4 regions of the Microbacterium arborescens genome follow, and region 3 is predicted to be linked to each of the others. Evidence: predicted binding sites of a transcription regulator. Region 3 holds the regulator's gene; each other region holds the start of a gene.
What was found. Region 3 encodes HrcA, which represses chaperone genes, less so after heat shock. Its sites were predicted from a motif close to TTNGCACTCGNNNNNNNCGAGTGCNAA; they were not measured.

Region 1: QUC20_RS03320 (Hsp20/alpha crystallin family protein) is a predicted target of HrcA. The motif match lies at 2,202-2,228, and genes of this name have one in related genera.
Region 2: groES (co-chaperone GroES) is a predicted target of HrcA. The motif match lies at 2,300-2,326, and genes of this name have one in related genera.
Region 4: groL (chaperonin GroEL) is a predicted target of HrcA. The motif match lies at 2,173-2,199, and genes of this name have one in related genera.

Annotation. Positions count from the first base shown of each region.
Region 1 is NZ_CP128474.1:719,317-722,921, forward strand. Features, by position in the region: gene QUC20_RS03310 (FUSC family protein) at 1-650, opposite strand, end outside; gene QUC20_RS03315 (L-serine ammonia-lyase) at 740-2,149, shown strand; gene QUC20_RS03320 (Hsp20/alpha crystallin family protein) at 2,301-2,726, shown strand; gene QUC20_RS03325 (HNH endonuclease signature motif containing protein) at 2,983-3,605, opposite strand, start outside.
Region 2 is NZ_CP128474.1:2,782,217-2,785,821, forward strand. Features, by position in the region: gene QUC20_RS13160 (ABC transporter substrate-binding protein) at 1-618, opposite strand, end outside; gene rarD (EamA family transporter RarD) at 865-1,806, opposite strand; gene groES (co-chaperone GroES) at 1,929-2,225, opposite strand; gene QUC20_RS13175 (class I SAM-dependent methyltransferase) at 2,369-3,595, shown strand; gene QUC20_RS13180 (hypothetical protein) at 3,574-3,605, opposite strand, start outside.
Region 3 is NZ_CP128474.1:1,733,763-1,737,367, reverse strand. Features, by position in the region: gene QUC20_RS08290 (16S rRNA (uracil(1498)-N(3))-methyltransferase) at 1-671, opposite strand, end outside; gene dnaJ (molecular chaperone DnaJ) at 676-1,794, opposite strand; gene hrcA (heat-inducible transcriptional repressor HrcA) at 1,834-2,871, opposite strand; gene hemW (radical SAM family heme chaperone HemW) at 2,952-3,605, opposite strand, start outside.
Region 4 is NZ_CP128474.1:2,182,848-2,186,452, reverse strand. Features, by position in the region: gene QUC20_RS10375 (DUF2332 domain-containing protein) at 1-872, shown strand, start outside; gene QUC20_RS10370 (DUF3263 domain-containing protein) at 882-1,124, shown strand; gene QUC20_RS10365 (LytR C-terminal domain-containing protein) at 1,154-1,738, shown strand; gene QUC20_RS10360 (cold-shock protein) at 1,860-2,063, shown strand; gene groL (chaperonin GroEL) at 2,237-3,605, shown strand, end outside.

The DNA of each region.
Region 1 (3,605 bases), 1.0 Mb from region 3:
TAGCGCTGGCCGGTCGCGTCGGTGGGCGCGCTGTCGGCGACGGAGGCGGCGAGCATCTCGAGGCGGTCCGAGACCGCGTCGCGCAGCTGCGACAGGCGGGTGGAGGCGCGTCGCAGGTACAGGGGCGGAACGATCGCGAGGTTGACGGCGACACCGATGACGACGCCGAACGCCATCGTGACGAGGTACGACACCGAGAAACCGCCGGCGTCGTTCGCTCCCAGCAGCAGCACGAACAACGCCGCGATGGCGATCCAGTCCCGGCCGGTGCCGAGCGCCCGGATGCCGCCGACAGCCACGCCCGCGGCGACGACGATCGCGACACCCAGGATGCGGGGGCTCGGGCCCGAGACGATCCACAGGCCCGCGAGCCCGATCGCGATGCCGATCGCCAGCCCGCCGACCGCTTGCAGTCCGGCCTTGGCCGAGTCGGCGATCGTCGGGTACATGCTGACGAGCACGCCGAGCGGTGCGTAGTAGGAGTACTCGTCGTGCGCGAAGGGGACGAACGGTGCGAGGTACCAGGCGATGGCGGCGGCGAGGGCCGTCTTGCCGGCCAGCAGCAGGCGCGAGACCGCGAAGGCCTCGCCGCCCGCGGTTCGCGCGGCGGCTTTGAGCGACGCCAGACGGGGGTGGGGTGCAGTGGTCATCGGTCGCGACGATAGGTGCGCCCCGGGTTCTCGCATATGCCCTTGACGTCGCCGGGCTCCTGCGGCAGATGCTGGCGTAGCCTGGGGGTGTGAGCGCTTACGTCTCGGCGTTCGAGCTGTTCTCCATCGGTGTAGGACCCTCGAGCTCCCACACGGTCGGACCGTTGCGCGCTGCCCGCGCCTTCGCGGTGGGGCTCGAAGCCGGTGGCCGGCTGAACGAGGTCGAGCGCGTCGGCTGTGTGCTGTACGGGTCGCTCGGGGCGACCGGGATCGGGCACGGCACGCCGGATGCCGTGGTCGCGGGGCTGCAGGGCCACGCGCCGGAGACCGTCGATCCCGATGTGGTTCGCGCGGCGTGGACGGACTGGGTCGACGGAGCGGTCCTTTCGCTCGCGGGGCGGCACCCGGTGTCGTTCTCGCGAAGCGACGTGTCCTTCGAGCCGCGGACGCGACTGCCCGAGCACCCGAACGCGATGACGCTCAACGCCTGGGATGCCGCAGGCGTGCTCGTCGCATCGGAGACCTACCTCTCGGTCGGGGGCGGTTTCATCCGCCGGGCGGGGACGGGCGAGCAATCGCACGCCGATGGTTCGCCGGGCCGGGATGTCGCATGGCCGTACCGCTTCGGCAGTGCCGCAGAGCTGCTGGAGCTGTGCGATCGCGATGGCCTGAGCATCGCCGGGCTGGCGCGCCGCAACGAGGAGGCGCTCCGGCCCGAGGCCGAGGTCGCCGCCGGCCTCGACGCGATCTGGGACGCCATGGCGGGGTGCGTCGAGGCGGGCCTGCGCGCCGAGGGCACATTGCCGGGGATGCTGCGGGTGCGGCGTCGCGCAGGTGCGATGCGCGCGCAGCTCGAGGCGGCCGAGGCCGCCGGTGGGCGCGAGCTCCCGGGGGAGTGGCTCGGCGCTTTCGCGCTCGCCGTCAACGAGGAGAACGCATCGGGGGGACGCGTGGTCACCGCGCCCACGAATGGGGCCGCGGGCATCCTCCCCGCCGTCGCGATGTACTGGTGGCGGTTCGCCGCGGAGTCGCGGCTCGGGTCGGAGGAGCTCGATCGCCGGCGCGGCATCCGGCGGTTTCTGCTGACCGCGACCGCGCTCGGCTCGCTCTTCAAGGCGAACGCGTCGATCTCGGGCGCGGAGGGCGGCTGCCAGGCGGAGGTGGGTTCCGCGTGCGCGATGGCGGCGGGCGGTCTGACGGCAGTCATGGGCGGCAATAGCGCGCAGATCGAGAACGCTGCGGAGATCGCCATGGAGCATCACCTGGGGCTCACGTGCGACCCGGTCGGCGGCCTCGTGCAGATTCCATGCATCGAGCGGAACGCGATCGCCGCGTCGACCGCGGTCACCGCGGCGCGCCTCGCCCTGCGCGGCGATGGGCAGCACTACGTCTCGCTCGACGCCGTCGTCGAGACGATGCGTCAGACCGGGATCGACATGTCGCACAAGTACAAGGAGACGAGCGAAGGCGGTCTCGCCGTCAACGTCGTCGAGTGCTGAGTGCCGCCCATGTGCCCCGCTCGTCGGGGCGCTGTTCGCCGTGCGAGAACCCTTGGCACTCGAAGGGAGGGAGTGCTAATCTGGATGCAGTTGAGCCGCTAAGGCTCAACTTTCAGATCTCAACACGAAGCATCAGAGAAGGGAAAGATCGATGGCTACTTACGACCCGTTCCGCGACCTCGACCGCATCGCCTCGAGCCTCTTCGACACGCGCCGCGGCCCCCGTCGCATGCCGATGGACCTCTACCGTGACGGCGACCACTACGTGATGACCGCCGACCTGCCCGGCATCGACCCGGGTTCGGTCGACATCGACGTCGACGGCCAGCTGCTGACGATCCGCGCCGAGCGCACGCTCGCGAGCGGTGACGGTGTGAAGTGGATCACGCGCGAGCGCGAGGCCGCCAGCTTCCTGCGTCAGCTGAACCTCGGTCAGGGCGTCGACACCGAGGGCATCGCCGCGACCTACAACAACGGTGTCCTGACGGTCACCATCCCGGTCAGCGAGAAGGCCAAGCCGCGGAAGGTGGAGGTCACGACCGACGCCGCCGCGCCGGTGGTGCCGATCGAGAACTGATCGACAACCGATCGCGCAGAACCTGCCGAAGCGCATGTCGTGACGCGTTCACAGCGCGCGTCGAGCGCACTGCATGACGGGCGGCCGCAGCCCCTTCGGGGGCGCGGCCGCCCTTTGCGTGTGCACAGCGACGGCAGGGTCTCAGGGTCGTCGCGGACTGACCTCAGCGAGGCAGCGATGCGTCGTGGGGCGCGCTGGCATAGTTTCGCCACGCCTGGGAAAAGTCGTGGTGCGCGCGAGTGCGCGACGCACCGGCTCAGAAGGGTGGTGGTTCGGGTGGCGGTGCCCCGCCAGTTCGACCGCCCCGCGGTGGATCGGTCGTGTCGGTCGTGTCGGTGGTGAAGCAGACCGCTGGTGTGGGTACGTCTTCGCGGTAGACCCTGCCGAGGGGTGAGGTCCATTCCAGGACTCCGCCGCCGACCTGCCGCACTTCCCACCGGGTGAATTGCTTCATGGAGTGGTGTCGTTGGCAGAGGTGGGCGAGGTTGTGGAGGTGGGTGTGGCCGCCGAGGGCGTAGTCGATGGTGTGGTCGAGTTCGCACCTGATCGCCGCCCGCCGGCATCCGGGGAACCGGCAGTGCTGATCACGGGCGGTGAGGAGTTTCTTCATCGCCATGGTGGGCCGGTACGTGTCGATCTCGACCGGGGTGCGGGTGACCGGGTCGATGAAGAGCCGGTCCCACTCGGTGACCTGTCCCGCGAGCAGCCGCGCGGTCTCGGCATCGACCAGCGCACCGCCGACGGCCTCGGCGGGGTGCTCGTCACGGCCCACCAGGGTCTCCGCGGTGAGGGTGACCTGCACGCGCGCCCGGATCGCCCCGAGCCCGCCGGCCCGGTCGGCCCCGTAGGTCGGGTCGACCACCGGTGCTCCGCCGAGGA
Region 2 (3,605 bases), 1.0 Mb from region 3:
CAGGTTGCCGAGCACTTCGCCCTGCAGCACGTCGGAGGGAGCGGTGCGCCAGTACAGGCCGTTGTCCTTGTAGCCGGTGAAGGCCGCGGAGGTGTTGGCGGGCGAGAACTGGATGGCGTTCGCGGCGATCACCTGGTCGATGAACTGCAGCGACGTACCGGAGGAGGCCGCACCGATGATCGCCGTGGCGCCTTCGCCCAGCAGTCGGGGGATCTCGGTCTCGTAGGCCTTGTTGTCGGTGTCACCCGAGTCGCCCTGCTTCAGGTCGATCGTGATGCCCTTGCCCGCGGCGTTGATCTCGGAGGCGGCGAACTCGGTCGCCGAGATCTCGGGCGGGCCGAGGAAGGCGAGGTTGCCGGTCACGGGCAGAGCCGTGCCGATCGTGTAGGTGAGGTCGGTTCCGGGACCGGTCGAGGTCGAGGTGTACTCCGGCGTGTACGACGCGGGCGCGGCCGCGTCGCAGTCGATCGGGAAATCGGCCGAGGTGTTCCCGCCGGCGTCGCCCGACGCAGCGGGTTCGCTGTCTCCGGCACAGCCTGCGAGGACGAGGGCACTCGCGCCGATCACGGCGATACCGCCGAGGACCTTCGCGGTGCGGGAACGGGTGAGAACGCCCATTGTGCTCCTTGATGAGTGGGAACGCGGCACCGAAGCCCCGCGAGGTTGGGGTTAAACCTAGTGGCGCTCTCGCGTCGGCGATGTTGCGATGTGTTAACGGTCTGTTACGCGACCCAATCGTTATCTCCGGCGCCGCGTGAACCCCGACGTTCCGCGGCGGAGCCCGGCGCCACGACCCTCATCGGGCCGATCAGACGAGCCGGAATGCGACGCTGCGGTCAGGCTCCCCGCTCCCGTGCGGCGGTCTCAGACGACGGGCGCGACATCGGATGCCGCGTCGGCGCGCTTGGATCGACGAGCGGCGCGCAGCGAGTCGACGCTGAGTACGACGAGGGCGAGCCAGACGAGCCCGAACCCGATCCAGCGCTCGAGCGGCATCGGCTCGCCGAGGATCCAGGCGCCCGTGATGAACTGCAGGATCGGTGCCGCGAACTGCAGCAGACCGATCACCGTGAGGCTGCTGCGCCGCGCACCTGCCGCGAAGAAGAGGAGGGGCACGGCGGTGACGACGCCGGCAAGGGTCACCAGGGCGGTGTGCCCGGGGCTGACCGAGCCGAACATCAGCCCGCCGGTGACGGCGACGACGATCGCCTGGACGATGGCGACGGGTGCGAGCCAGAGCGATTCGAGGGTCAGCCCGCTGACGGCATCCACCGACGGCCCGATCTGCTTCTTCACCAGCCCATAGGTTCCGAAGCTGGCCGCGAGGGTCAGGGCGATCCAGGGGAATGCGCCGTACCCGACGACGATGACGCCGACCGCGACCGCCGCGATGCCGATCGCGACCCACTGCGCGACCCGCAGCCGCTCCTTCAGGACGAGCACTCCGAGGAGGACCGTGACGATCGGGTTGATGAAATACCCCAGGCTCCCCTCGATCACGTGGCCGGTGAGGGTGCTGATGAGGAAGACCTGCCAGTTCACGTAGATGAGCAGGCCGGCGACGATCGTCCACAGCACCAGCCGCGGCGTGCGCAGGATTGCGATCAGCTTCCCCCAGGCGCGGAGCACCGTGAGGAGGATCGCGCAGAAGACGAGCGAGAAGAGGATGCGCCACGACACGACCTCGAACGGCCCCATCGGGGCGAGCGTGAGGAAGTAGAGGGGCATGAACCCCCACAGGACGTACGCCGAGAAGGCGTAGATCCCACCCAGGGTGCGCTCACGGGCGGGATCGACGGGTGTCACGAGCCAAGCATAGGACGGTCATGACACGTCGCGGTCGTGACGGACTGCCATCCGCCGCCGCGCTTCTGCCATGACGAAGGCCCGGATGCCATGCACCCGGGCCTTCGTGGAAGAGCTCTGCGTCAGCGGACGACGACGGCGAGGACGTCGCGCGCCGAGAGCACGAGGAACTCGTCAGCGCCGAACTTGACCTCGGTTCCGCCGTACTTGCTGTAGATCACGCGGTCGCCGACGGCGACGTCGAGCGGAACACGGTTGCCGTTGTCATCGATGCGGCCGGGGCCCACCGCCACGACCTCGCCCTCCTGGGGCTTCTCCTTGGCGGTGTCGGGGATGACCAGACCACTCGCAGTGGTCTGCTCGGCCTCGACCTGCTTGATGACGATGCGGTCCTCGAGCGGCTTGATGGAAACCGACACGGTCTACCTCTTTCTTCGACAAGACTTGTTGGCAATCTCACCCTGAGAGTGCCAACTCCGAGTGTAGGGGGACGTTGGCACTCACGCAACGCGAGTGCCAACCTACCGCGGCATCCGCCGCCGCCCCCGCGTAGGCTGTCGTGGTGGATCACGCCGAGCTCTCCGCGTTGCTGACCCCCGAGGGCCTCCGTCTGGTCGACACCCTCCGGATCTCATCGACGGCGGATGCCGCCACCGCGGTCTCGCGGCTGCGGCGCGAGGGCCTCTCCCCCGACCTCGTGTCGGCGGTGGTCGGCCAGGCCCGTCTGCGGGAGCGCGCGCGGGCGAAGTTCGGTCCGTTCGCCGACCGGATGCTGTTCACCCGAGCCGGTCTCGAACAGGCCACGCGTCTCGCGGTCGCCGCGCGTCACGCCGGCCGATTCCGCGATGCCGGCATCGCCCGCGTGGCCGACCTCGGCTGCGGGATCGGCGGCGACGCGCTCGGCTTCGCCGGTATCGGGCTCGAGGTCCTCGCCGTCGACGCCGACGAGATCACCGCCGCCCTGGCCGCCTACAACCTCGCCCCGTTCGGCTCATCGGCCCGGGTACGCCACGGCCGCGCCGAAGAGACCGATCTCACCGGCATCGACGCGGTCTGGCTCGATCCGGCACGTCGAACCTCGGGGCACGGCGAGACGCGCCGCGTCGCGGCATCCGACTACACACCTTCGCTCGAGTGGGCCTTCGGCCTCGCGGAACGGCTGCCGACCGGCATCAAGCTCGGGCCCGCCTTCGACCGTGACGACCTCCCGACCGACGGCGAAGCGCAGTGGATCAGCGCCGATGGGTCGACGATCGAGCTGGTCGTGTGGTCGGGCGCTCTCGCTCGCCCGGGCGTGCGGCGTTCTGCGCTCGTTCTCCGCGGCGACCGTGCCGCCGAGCTCACGGCGCCGGGCGACGCCGCCGACGCCGAGCCGCGCGAGCTCGGCGCTTACCTGCACGAGCCCGACGGCGCCGTCATCCGCGCTCGCCTGATCGGCGATGTGGCGCGCTCGCTCGACGCCGGCATGCTCGCCGGCGGGACGGCCTACATGACGTCCGACGCCGGACCCACCAGTCCGTTCGCCACGACGTTCCGGGTCCGCGAGGTGCTGCCGCTGAAGCCGCGCGACATCGATGCCGCCGTCAAGCGCGCGGGCATCGGCATCCTGGAGATCAAGAAGCGCGGCGTCGACGTCGATCCGGCGCAGTTCCGCAAGAAGCTCACACTGACGGGGAGCGCGTCGGCGACCCTCTTCCTCACCCGCATCGGAGACCGACGCGTCGCCGTCCTCGCGGACCGGGTCGACGCCGACCCCGCCGAAGGGGCTCAGTCCAGCAGCCCGGACTGACTCGCCGACC
Region 3 (3,605 bases):
GTCCGCAGCACCGTGTCGCCCAGACGTACGGTGATCGCACCGGCGGCGGTCAGCGCGTCGAGTTCTTCCGGGGCGATTCCGCCCTCCGGCCCGACGACGAGCGAGACGTCGCCCTCCCCCGCGTCGACATCGCTGAGCCGTCGCGTCGCCGTCGGCTCGAGCACGAGCACGCGTTCACGGGCGCACCGCTGTGCGACCTCAGCCGTCGACAGGGGCGCCTCCACGGCGGGCAGCCACGCGCGATGCGCCTGCTTCGCCGCCTCTCGTGCGATGGTCGCCCAGCGCTGGACCCCGCGTTCCACCTTCGGGCCGCTCCAGCGCGAAACACTTCGGGTGGCCTGCCACGGGACGATCGCGTCGATGCCGAGCTCGGTGCAGGCCTGCACCGCGAGCTCGTCCCGATCGCCCTTCGCGAGCGCCTGGATCAACGTGACGCGTCGAGCGGGCTCGGGGTACTCGTCGCGGACGCGCACCTCGATGCGGACGAGCTTCGGGTCGGCCGCTGTGACGGTGCCTTCGAGCCACGCACCCGCACCATCGCCCACCGTCACCGTCTCGCCGACCCGCACGCGACGGACACCGGCCGCGTGATGCGCTTCGGCGCCGGTGAGCTCGACCGATTCGCCCGGTCGGGCGGTGAGGGGCAGGTCGACGAGGAAGTGCAGCGCCATGCGGTCAGCTGTTCCGGAACCGGTCGCGGAGCTTGGCGAACATCCCCTGGTGGAACTGCGCGAGCTGTGGCGCCGGAGACTTCGTGCGCTTCTTCAGCTCTTCGATCAGCGCTCGTTCCTTGGCGTCGAGTCGCGTCGGGGTCACGACGTGGACGCCGACACGCAGGTCGCCGCGGTTCGAGCCACGGAGAGGCGTGATGCCGCGCCCCTTGATAGTGAGGACGTCACCGGACTGCACTCCGGGACGCAGCTCGAGCTCGACGGGTCCGTCGAGGGACTCGATCGTCGTGCTGGTGCCCAGCACGGCATCCGGCATCGACACTTCGAGCGTCGCGAGTAGATCGTCGCCCTCGCGGCTGAAGACGTCGTGGGGGTTGACCGTGACCTCGAGGTACAGGTCGCCGTTCGGTCCACCGGCGGGACCGACCTCGCCCGAGCCGGGGAGCTGGAGGCGCAGTCCGGTCTCGACGCCGGCGGGGATGTCGAGCGAGACCGTTCGGCGGGCCCGGACGCGTCCCTGACCCTGGCAGGTCGTGCACGGATACGGGATGGTCGTGCCGTAGCCCTGGCAAACGTTGCAGGGCTGCGACGTCACGACGTTGCCCAGCAGACTCCGGACGGTGCGCTGGACGTTTCCCGCGCCATGGCAGACATCGCATGTGACGGGCTGGGTTCCCGGCTGGCAGCAGGAGCCCTGGCAGGTGTCGCAGAGCACCGCGGTGTCGACCTCGATGTCTCGGTGCACACCGAAGACGACGTCACCGAGCTCGAGGGTCACCCGAACGAGGGCATCCTGCCCGCGCTCACGTCGAGAGCGCGGGCGCCCGGCACGGCCACCGCCGCCGCCACCCCCGAAGAAGGTCTCGAAGATGTCGCTGAAGCCCCCGAAGCCGGCAGCGCCACCGAAACCGCCGGCGGAGTCGCCGCCCACGTCGTAGCGCTGACGCTGTTCCGGGTCGCTGAGGACGTCGTAGGCGTGCGTGACGAGCTTGAATCGCTCGGACGCGTCCTCCCCCGGGTTCACGTCGGGGTGCAGCTCTCGTGCGAGGCGTCGGTACGCCTTCTTGATCTCGTCGGGCGACGCGTCGCGCGCGACGCCCAGGACCTCGTAGTGGTCAGCCACGGATCGCCTTTCCGCCCCTGCGGGCGTGGATGGGTCGGGTCAGCGCGACTTCTCGTCTTCGTCGAGGAGCCGGCTGAGGTAGTGCGCGACGGCGCGGACCGTCGCGAGGTTCGTCGGGTAGTCCATGCGGGTCGGTCCCATGAGACCGACCCGGGCACGTGACCCCGGGACGTCGTAGTCGCTCGTCACGACCGAGGCCTCGGACAGTCCGTACGCCTCGTTCTCGCGGCCGATGCGCGCCGCGACGCCGCGGTCGTCGGCGACCATCTCGCCCATGAGCCGGAGCAGCGTCACCTGCTCCTCGATCGCTTCGAGCAATGGGTAGATGCTGCCGCGGAAGTCGGCTTCGCGCCGAGCGAGCGTCGCTGTGCCCGCCATCACCAGGCGGTCCTGGCGGAAGGTCTCGAGTTCCTCCACGAGGATGCGCGAGACCTCCCGCACGGCCTCGCCGATCGGATCGGCGACGGCATCTCCCTCTGCGAGGGCCGTGACGGCAGTGACCGCGTCGCGGACCGCCACGCCCGTCACGGCAGCGCGCAGCGTCGCCTTGGCGACCTCGAACTGCGCTCCGTCGAGAAGCGTCCGCACGACTCCGACCCGTTGCGAGACCCGGCCGGTGTCGGTCACGACGATGACGACGAGGCGTCCACCGCCCAAGTCCACCAGCTCGAGGTGCGACACCTGGGCGCGCGCGAACGACGGGTACTGCACCATAGCGACCTGACCGGTCAGCTGGGTGAGGGCGCGGACCGTGCGCACCAGCAGGTCGTCGAGGTCGGTGGGCCCGTCGAGGAAGGTCGTGATCGCTGAGCGCTGTGCAGCGCTCAGCGGGCGGAGGCCCGCGAGATGATCGACGAAGACGCGGTAGCCCTTGTCGGTCGGAACGCGTCCCGACGAGGTGTGGGGGGCGGCGATGAGCTCCTCGTCCTCGAGGAGCGCCATGTCGTTGCGGATCGTGGCAGCCGACACGCCGAACGCGTGCCGTTCGACGATCGACTTGCTACCCACGGGCTCGCGGGTGTCGACATAGTCCTGCACGATCGCCCGCAGCACCTGCAGTCCGCGCTCTGAGACCATGTCCGTCACCTCCTGCTTGGCACTCGAAGTCTGTGAGTGCCAATTCTATCGCGTGGACGACCGCGATCGCCTCCCGGCGGTCACTCCGTCAGTGCGCGAACGACGGCGTCGGCCATGAGACGTCCGCGCCGGGTGAGCACGATGCGCCCGCGCACCGCGTCGGCGCCCTCGATCAGGCCGTCGGCGATGAGCGAGGCCACGGCTCGCCGGCCGGGGTCGCCCAACTCGTCGATCCCGAGCCCTTCGACGATGCGAGAGCGCAGGAGCACGGACTCCAGCCGCAGCGCGTCCGCATCGGGGCGCTCCCGGCCCGCCGCGGGCGAGTGTCCCGCTGCCAGTCGCTGGGCGTACGCGGCGGGATGCTTGACGTTCCACCACCGGAGACCGGCGACGTGGCTGTGGGCGCCGGGCCCGTAGCCCCACCAATCGGTCCCCCGCCAGTAGGCGAGGTTGTGGCGCGAGCGTTGATCCGTCGACCTCGCCCAGTTCGACACCTCGTACCAGGAGAAGCCCGCGTCGGCCAGGCTTTCGTCGGCCAGCTCGTACATGTCGGCCTGCAGATCATCGTCGGGCGCGGCGACCTCGCCGCGTCGGATCTGCCGCTCGAGGCGCGTGCCCTCCTCGATGATCAGGGCGTAGGCGGACACGTGATCGGGCTCGAGCGAGACGGCGGTGTCGACGGAGCGTCGCCAATCGTCGAGGCTCTCCCCCGGCGCGCCGTAGATCAGGTCGAC
Region 4 (3,605 bases), 450 kb from region 3:
AGGTCCTCTCCCGGCTGCCGGCGAACCGTCGTCAGCCGCCGCTCGTGTTCGCGGTGTGCCGGCTGCTCGGCTCGGGTGATGTGGCCGCCGAGTCGTGGGCGGCGTGGGTGCTCGAGAACGCTGACGCTGTCGTCGCCGAGAGCCTTGCCCGCTCGGTGCAGACGAACGAGCCCTTGCGGTGCGCGGTGCTTCTTCCGACGCTGTCGCGTATCGAAGGTCCGATCGCGCTGCTGGAGGTGGGGGCGAGCGCGGGGCTGTGCCTGTATCCCGACCGCTACTCGTACCGCTACGTCGGTGCCGACGGCGAGGTGCGGCTCGATCCGGCGGCGGGAACCTCGGAGGTGGAGCTCGTCACCGAGGTCGTGGGGGAGCGGATGCCGCAGGTGCGGCATCCCGAGATCGTCTGGCGTGCCGGCATCGATCTCGCGCCGCTCGACGTGCGCGACCGCAGCGACGTCGACTGGCTCGCGCGTCTGGTCTGGCCCGGGGAGGACGGTCGTGCCGAACGCATCCGGGCCGCGGCCGCGGTCGCGGCATCCGAACCGCCGCTGATGTTCGCCGGGGACGCCCTCGATCTGCTCCCGGAGGTCGCGGCCCTCGCGCCGGCCGAAGCGACGTTGGTGGTCACGACACCCGGCGTGCTCGTGCACATCCCGCGCGAGCGCCGCGCCCCGGTGATCGAGCGCGCGCGTGGGCTCGGCCGGTGGCTCACGATCGACGACCCGGCCACCCACGAGGGGTGGTCCGCGGCCGTGCCGACCGGTTGGCCGGGCGGCTTCGCCGTCGCCCTCGACGGCGAGATCGACGCCGCGGCCGACCCGCTCGGTCGGTGGTGGGAGTGGCGTCCGGACTCCGGGCGTCCGTCGTCGTAGCGTTGACACGTGGCCCTGTCTGATCGCGACCGTTCGCTCCTCGACTTCGAGGCACGTTGGGGAGCCCACAGCGGGGAGAAGGAAGAGGCCGTGCGCGAGGAGCTCTCGCTGAGTCCCGCACGCTACTACCAGCTGCTCGGGCGCGTCATCGACTCGCCCGACGCGGTCTCGCACGACCCGTTGCTCGTGCACCGGCTGCGGCGTATGCGGGCGGCGGCCGAGCGCTCACGCGCCGACCGCGCGGCCATGTGACGCGGAGCTTCGGCAGATAGCATTCCTCCGTGCCGACAACGACATACCCGAAAGACCGCTTCGACGAGCTCCCCGCCGACACCACCCGAGTCGGCGCCCACCGGGCGGAGAATCCCCGGCTGCGCGCCGGCGTCCTCCTGGTGTGGGCAGCGGTGGCGATCCTCGTCCTGGTCGCGGCGGGTGTCGTCGGCACCATGATCGTCACCGGACGCATCGCACTCTTCCCGGCGGAGCCGACCGCGACGGCCGTGGTCGAGGCTCCGGTCGAGGCCGACCCTGTGGTCGACACCTCGTATCCGGTGCTGATCCTCAACGCCACGTCGGAGCGGGGGCTGGCGAGCTCGTTGCGCGACACCGTCGTGGGCGCGGGATGGAGCTCGGATGTCGTCGACGCGGGCGAAGCGAGCACTCATGACTTCGCGACCACCACGATCTTCTACGTGACCGCGGCGGACGAAGGTGCCGCGCGAGGCCTCGCGCAGGTCATCGGCGGCGCGGACGTGGAGATGAGCGAGGCGTATGCCGGCCCCGACAGCGCCGACGGGGCGCCGAGCAAGCAACTCACCGTCGTCGTCGGACAGGACCGCGCGAGCGGGACATCGGACGGCGAATGAGCGGGCGTGTTTCACGCTCGTGAAATTCTCGATGCGGCCGTGTCAACAGTGACCGGAACCGCCTGATCCGGCGGAACGCCCTGCTTACGATGACGCTGTCGCACAGCATCAGGAGATTTGCATGACACAGGGCACCGTCAAGTGGTTCAACGCCGAGAAGGGTTTCGGCTTCATCACCGTGAACGAGGGACAGGATGTCTTCGTCCACTACTCCAACATCGAGATGAGCGGCTTCCGTGTGCTCGAGGAGGGGCAGGCGGTCGAGTTCACCGTGGGGACGGGGCAGAAGGGCCCGCAAGCGGAATCGGTGCGTGTCGTCGCCTGAAACCCGCCTCTCGCACAGAGCGCGCCGCCGTCGCGGCGCGCTCTGTCGTTTCCCGGCCAGTCGCCGACGACGCGGCTTGCACTCCCCATGGGCGAGTGCCAGAATGGCTTTAGCACTCACCTTCATCGAGTGCTAAAGACTGTTCTCCACCGTCCGGGAGGGACGACACACACATGGCAAAGATCATCGCTTTCGACGAGGAGGCCCGCCGAGGCCTCGAGCGCGGCCTGAACACGCTGGCCGACGCCGTCAAGGTGACGCTCGGCCCGCGCGGTCGCAACGTCGTGCTCGAAAAGAAGTGGGGTGCCCCCACCATCACGAACGATGGCGTCTCGATCGCCAAGGAGATCGAGCTCGACGACCCGTTCGAGAAGATCGGTGCGGAGCTCGTCAAGGAGGTCGCCAAGAAGACCGACGACGTCGCCGGTGACGGAACGACCACCGCGACGGTTCTCGCTCAGGCGCTCGTGCGCGAAGGTCTGCGCAACGTCGCAGCCGGCGCCGACCCCATCTCGCTCAAGAAGGGCATCGAGAAGGCCGTCAAGGCCATCACCGACCAGCTCCTCGCTGACGCCAAGGAGGTCGAGTCGAAGGAGCAGATCGCTGCCACCGCTTCGATCTCGGCCGCTGACCCCTCGATCGGTGCGCTGATCGCCGAGGCGATCGACAAGGTCGGCAAGGAAGGCGTCGTCACCGTCGAGGAGTCGAACACCTTCGGCACCGAGCTCGAGCTCACCGAGGGTATGCGCTTCGACAAGGGCTACATCAACCCGTACTTCGTCACGGACCCGGAGCGCCAGGAGGCTGTCTTCGAGGACCCGTACATCCTCATCGCGAACCAGAAGATCTCGAACATCAAGGACCTTCTGCCCATCGTCGACAAGGTGATCCAGGAGGGCAAGGAGCTCCTCATCATCGCCGAGGACGTCGAGGGCGAAGCTCTCGCGACGCTGGTGCTGAACAAGATCCGCGGCATCTTCAAGTCGGCTGCCGTCAAGGCTCCCGGCTTCGGCGACCGCCGCAAGGCGCAGCTGCAGGACATCGCGATCCTCACGGGCGGCCAGGTCATCACCGAAGAGGTGGGCCTCAAGCTCGAGAACGCGACCGTCGACCTGCTCGGCCGCGCTCGCAAGGTCATCATCACCAAGGACGAGACCACGATCGTCGAGGGTGCCGGTGACTCGGCTCAGCTCGAGGGCCGCGTGACCCAGATCCGCCGCGAGATCGACAACACCGACAGCGACTACGACCGCGAGAAGCTCCAGGAGCGCCTCGCGAAGCTCGCCGGTGGCGTCGCCGTCATCAAGGCCGGAGCTGCGACCGAGGTCGAGCTCAAGGAGCGCAAGCACCGCATCGAGGACGCCGTCCGCAACGCCAAGGCGGCTGTCGAAGAGGGTGTCGTCGCCGGTGGTGGCGTCGCGCTCATCCAGGCCGGCAAGAACGCGTTCGCCGGGCTCGAGCTCACGGGTGACGAGGCGACCGGTGCCAACATCGTTCGCGTCGCCATCGAGGCCCCGCTCAAGCAGATCGCCCTCAACGCCG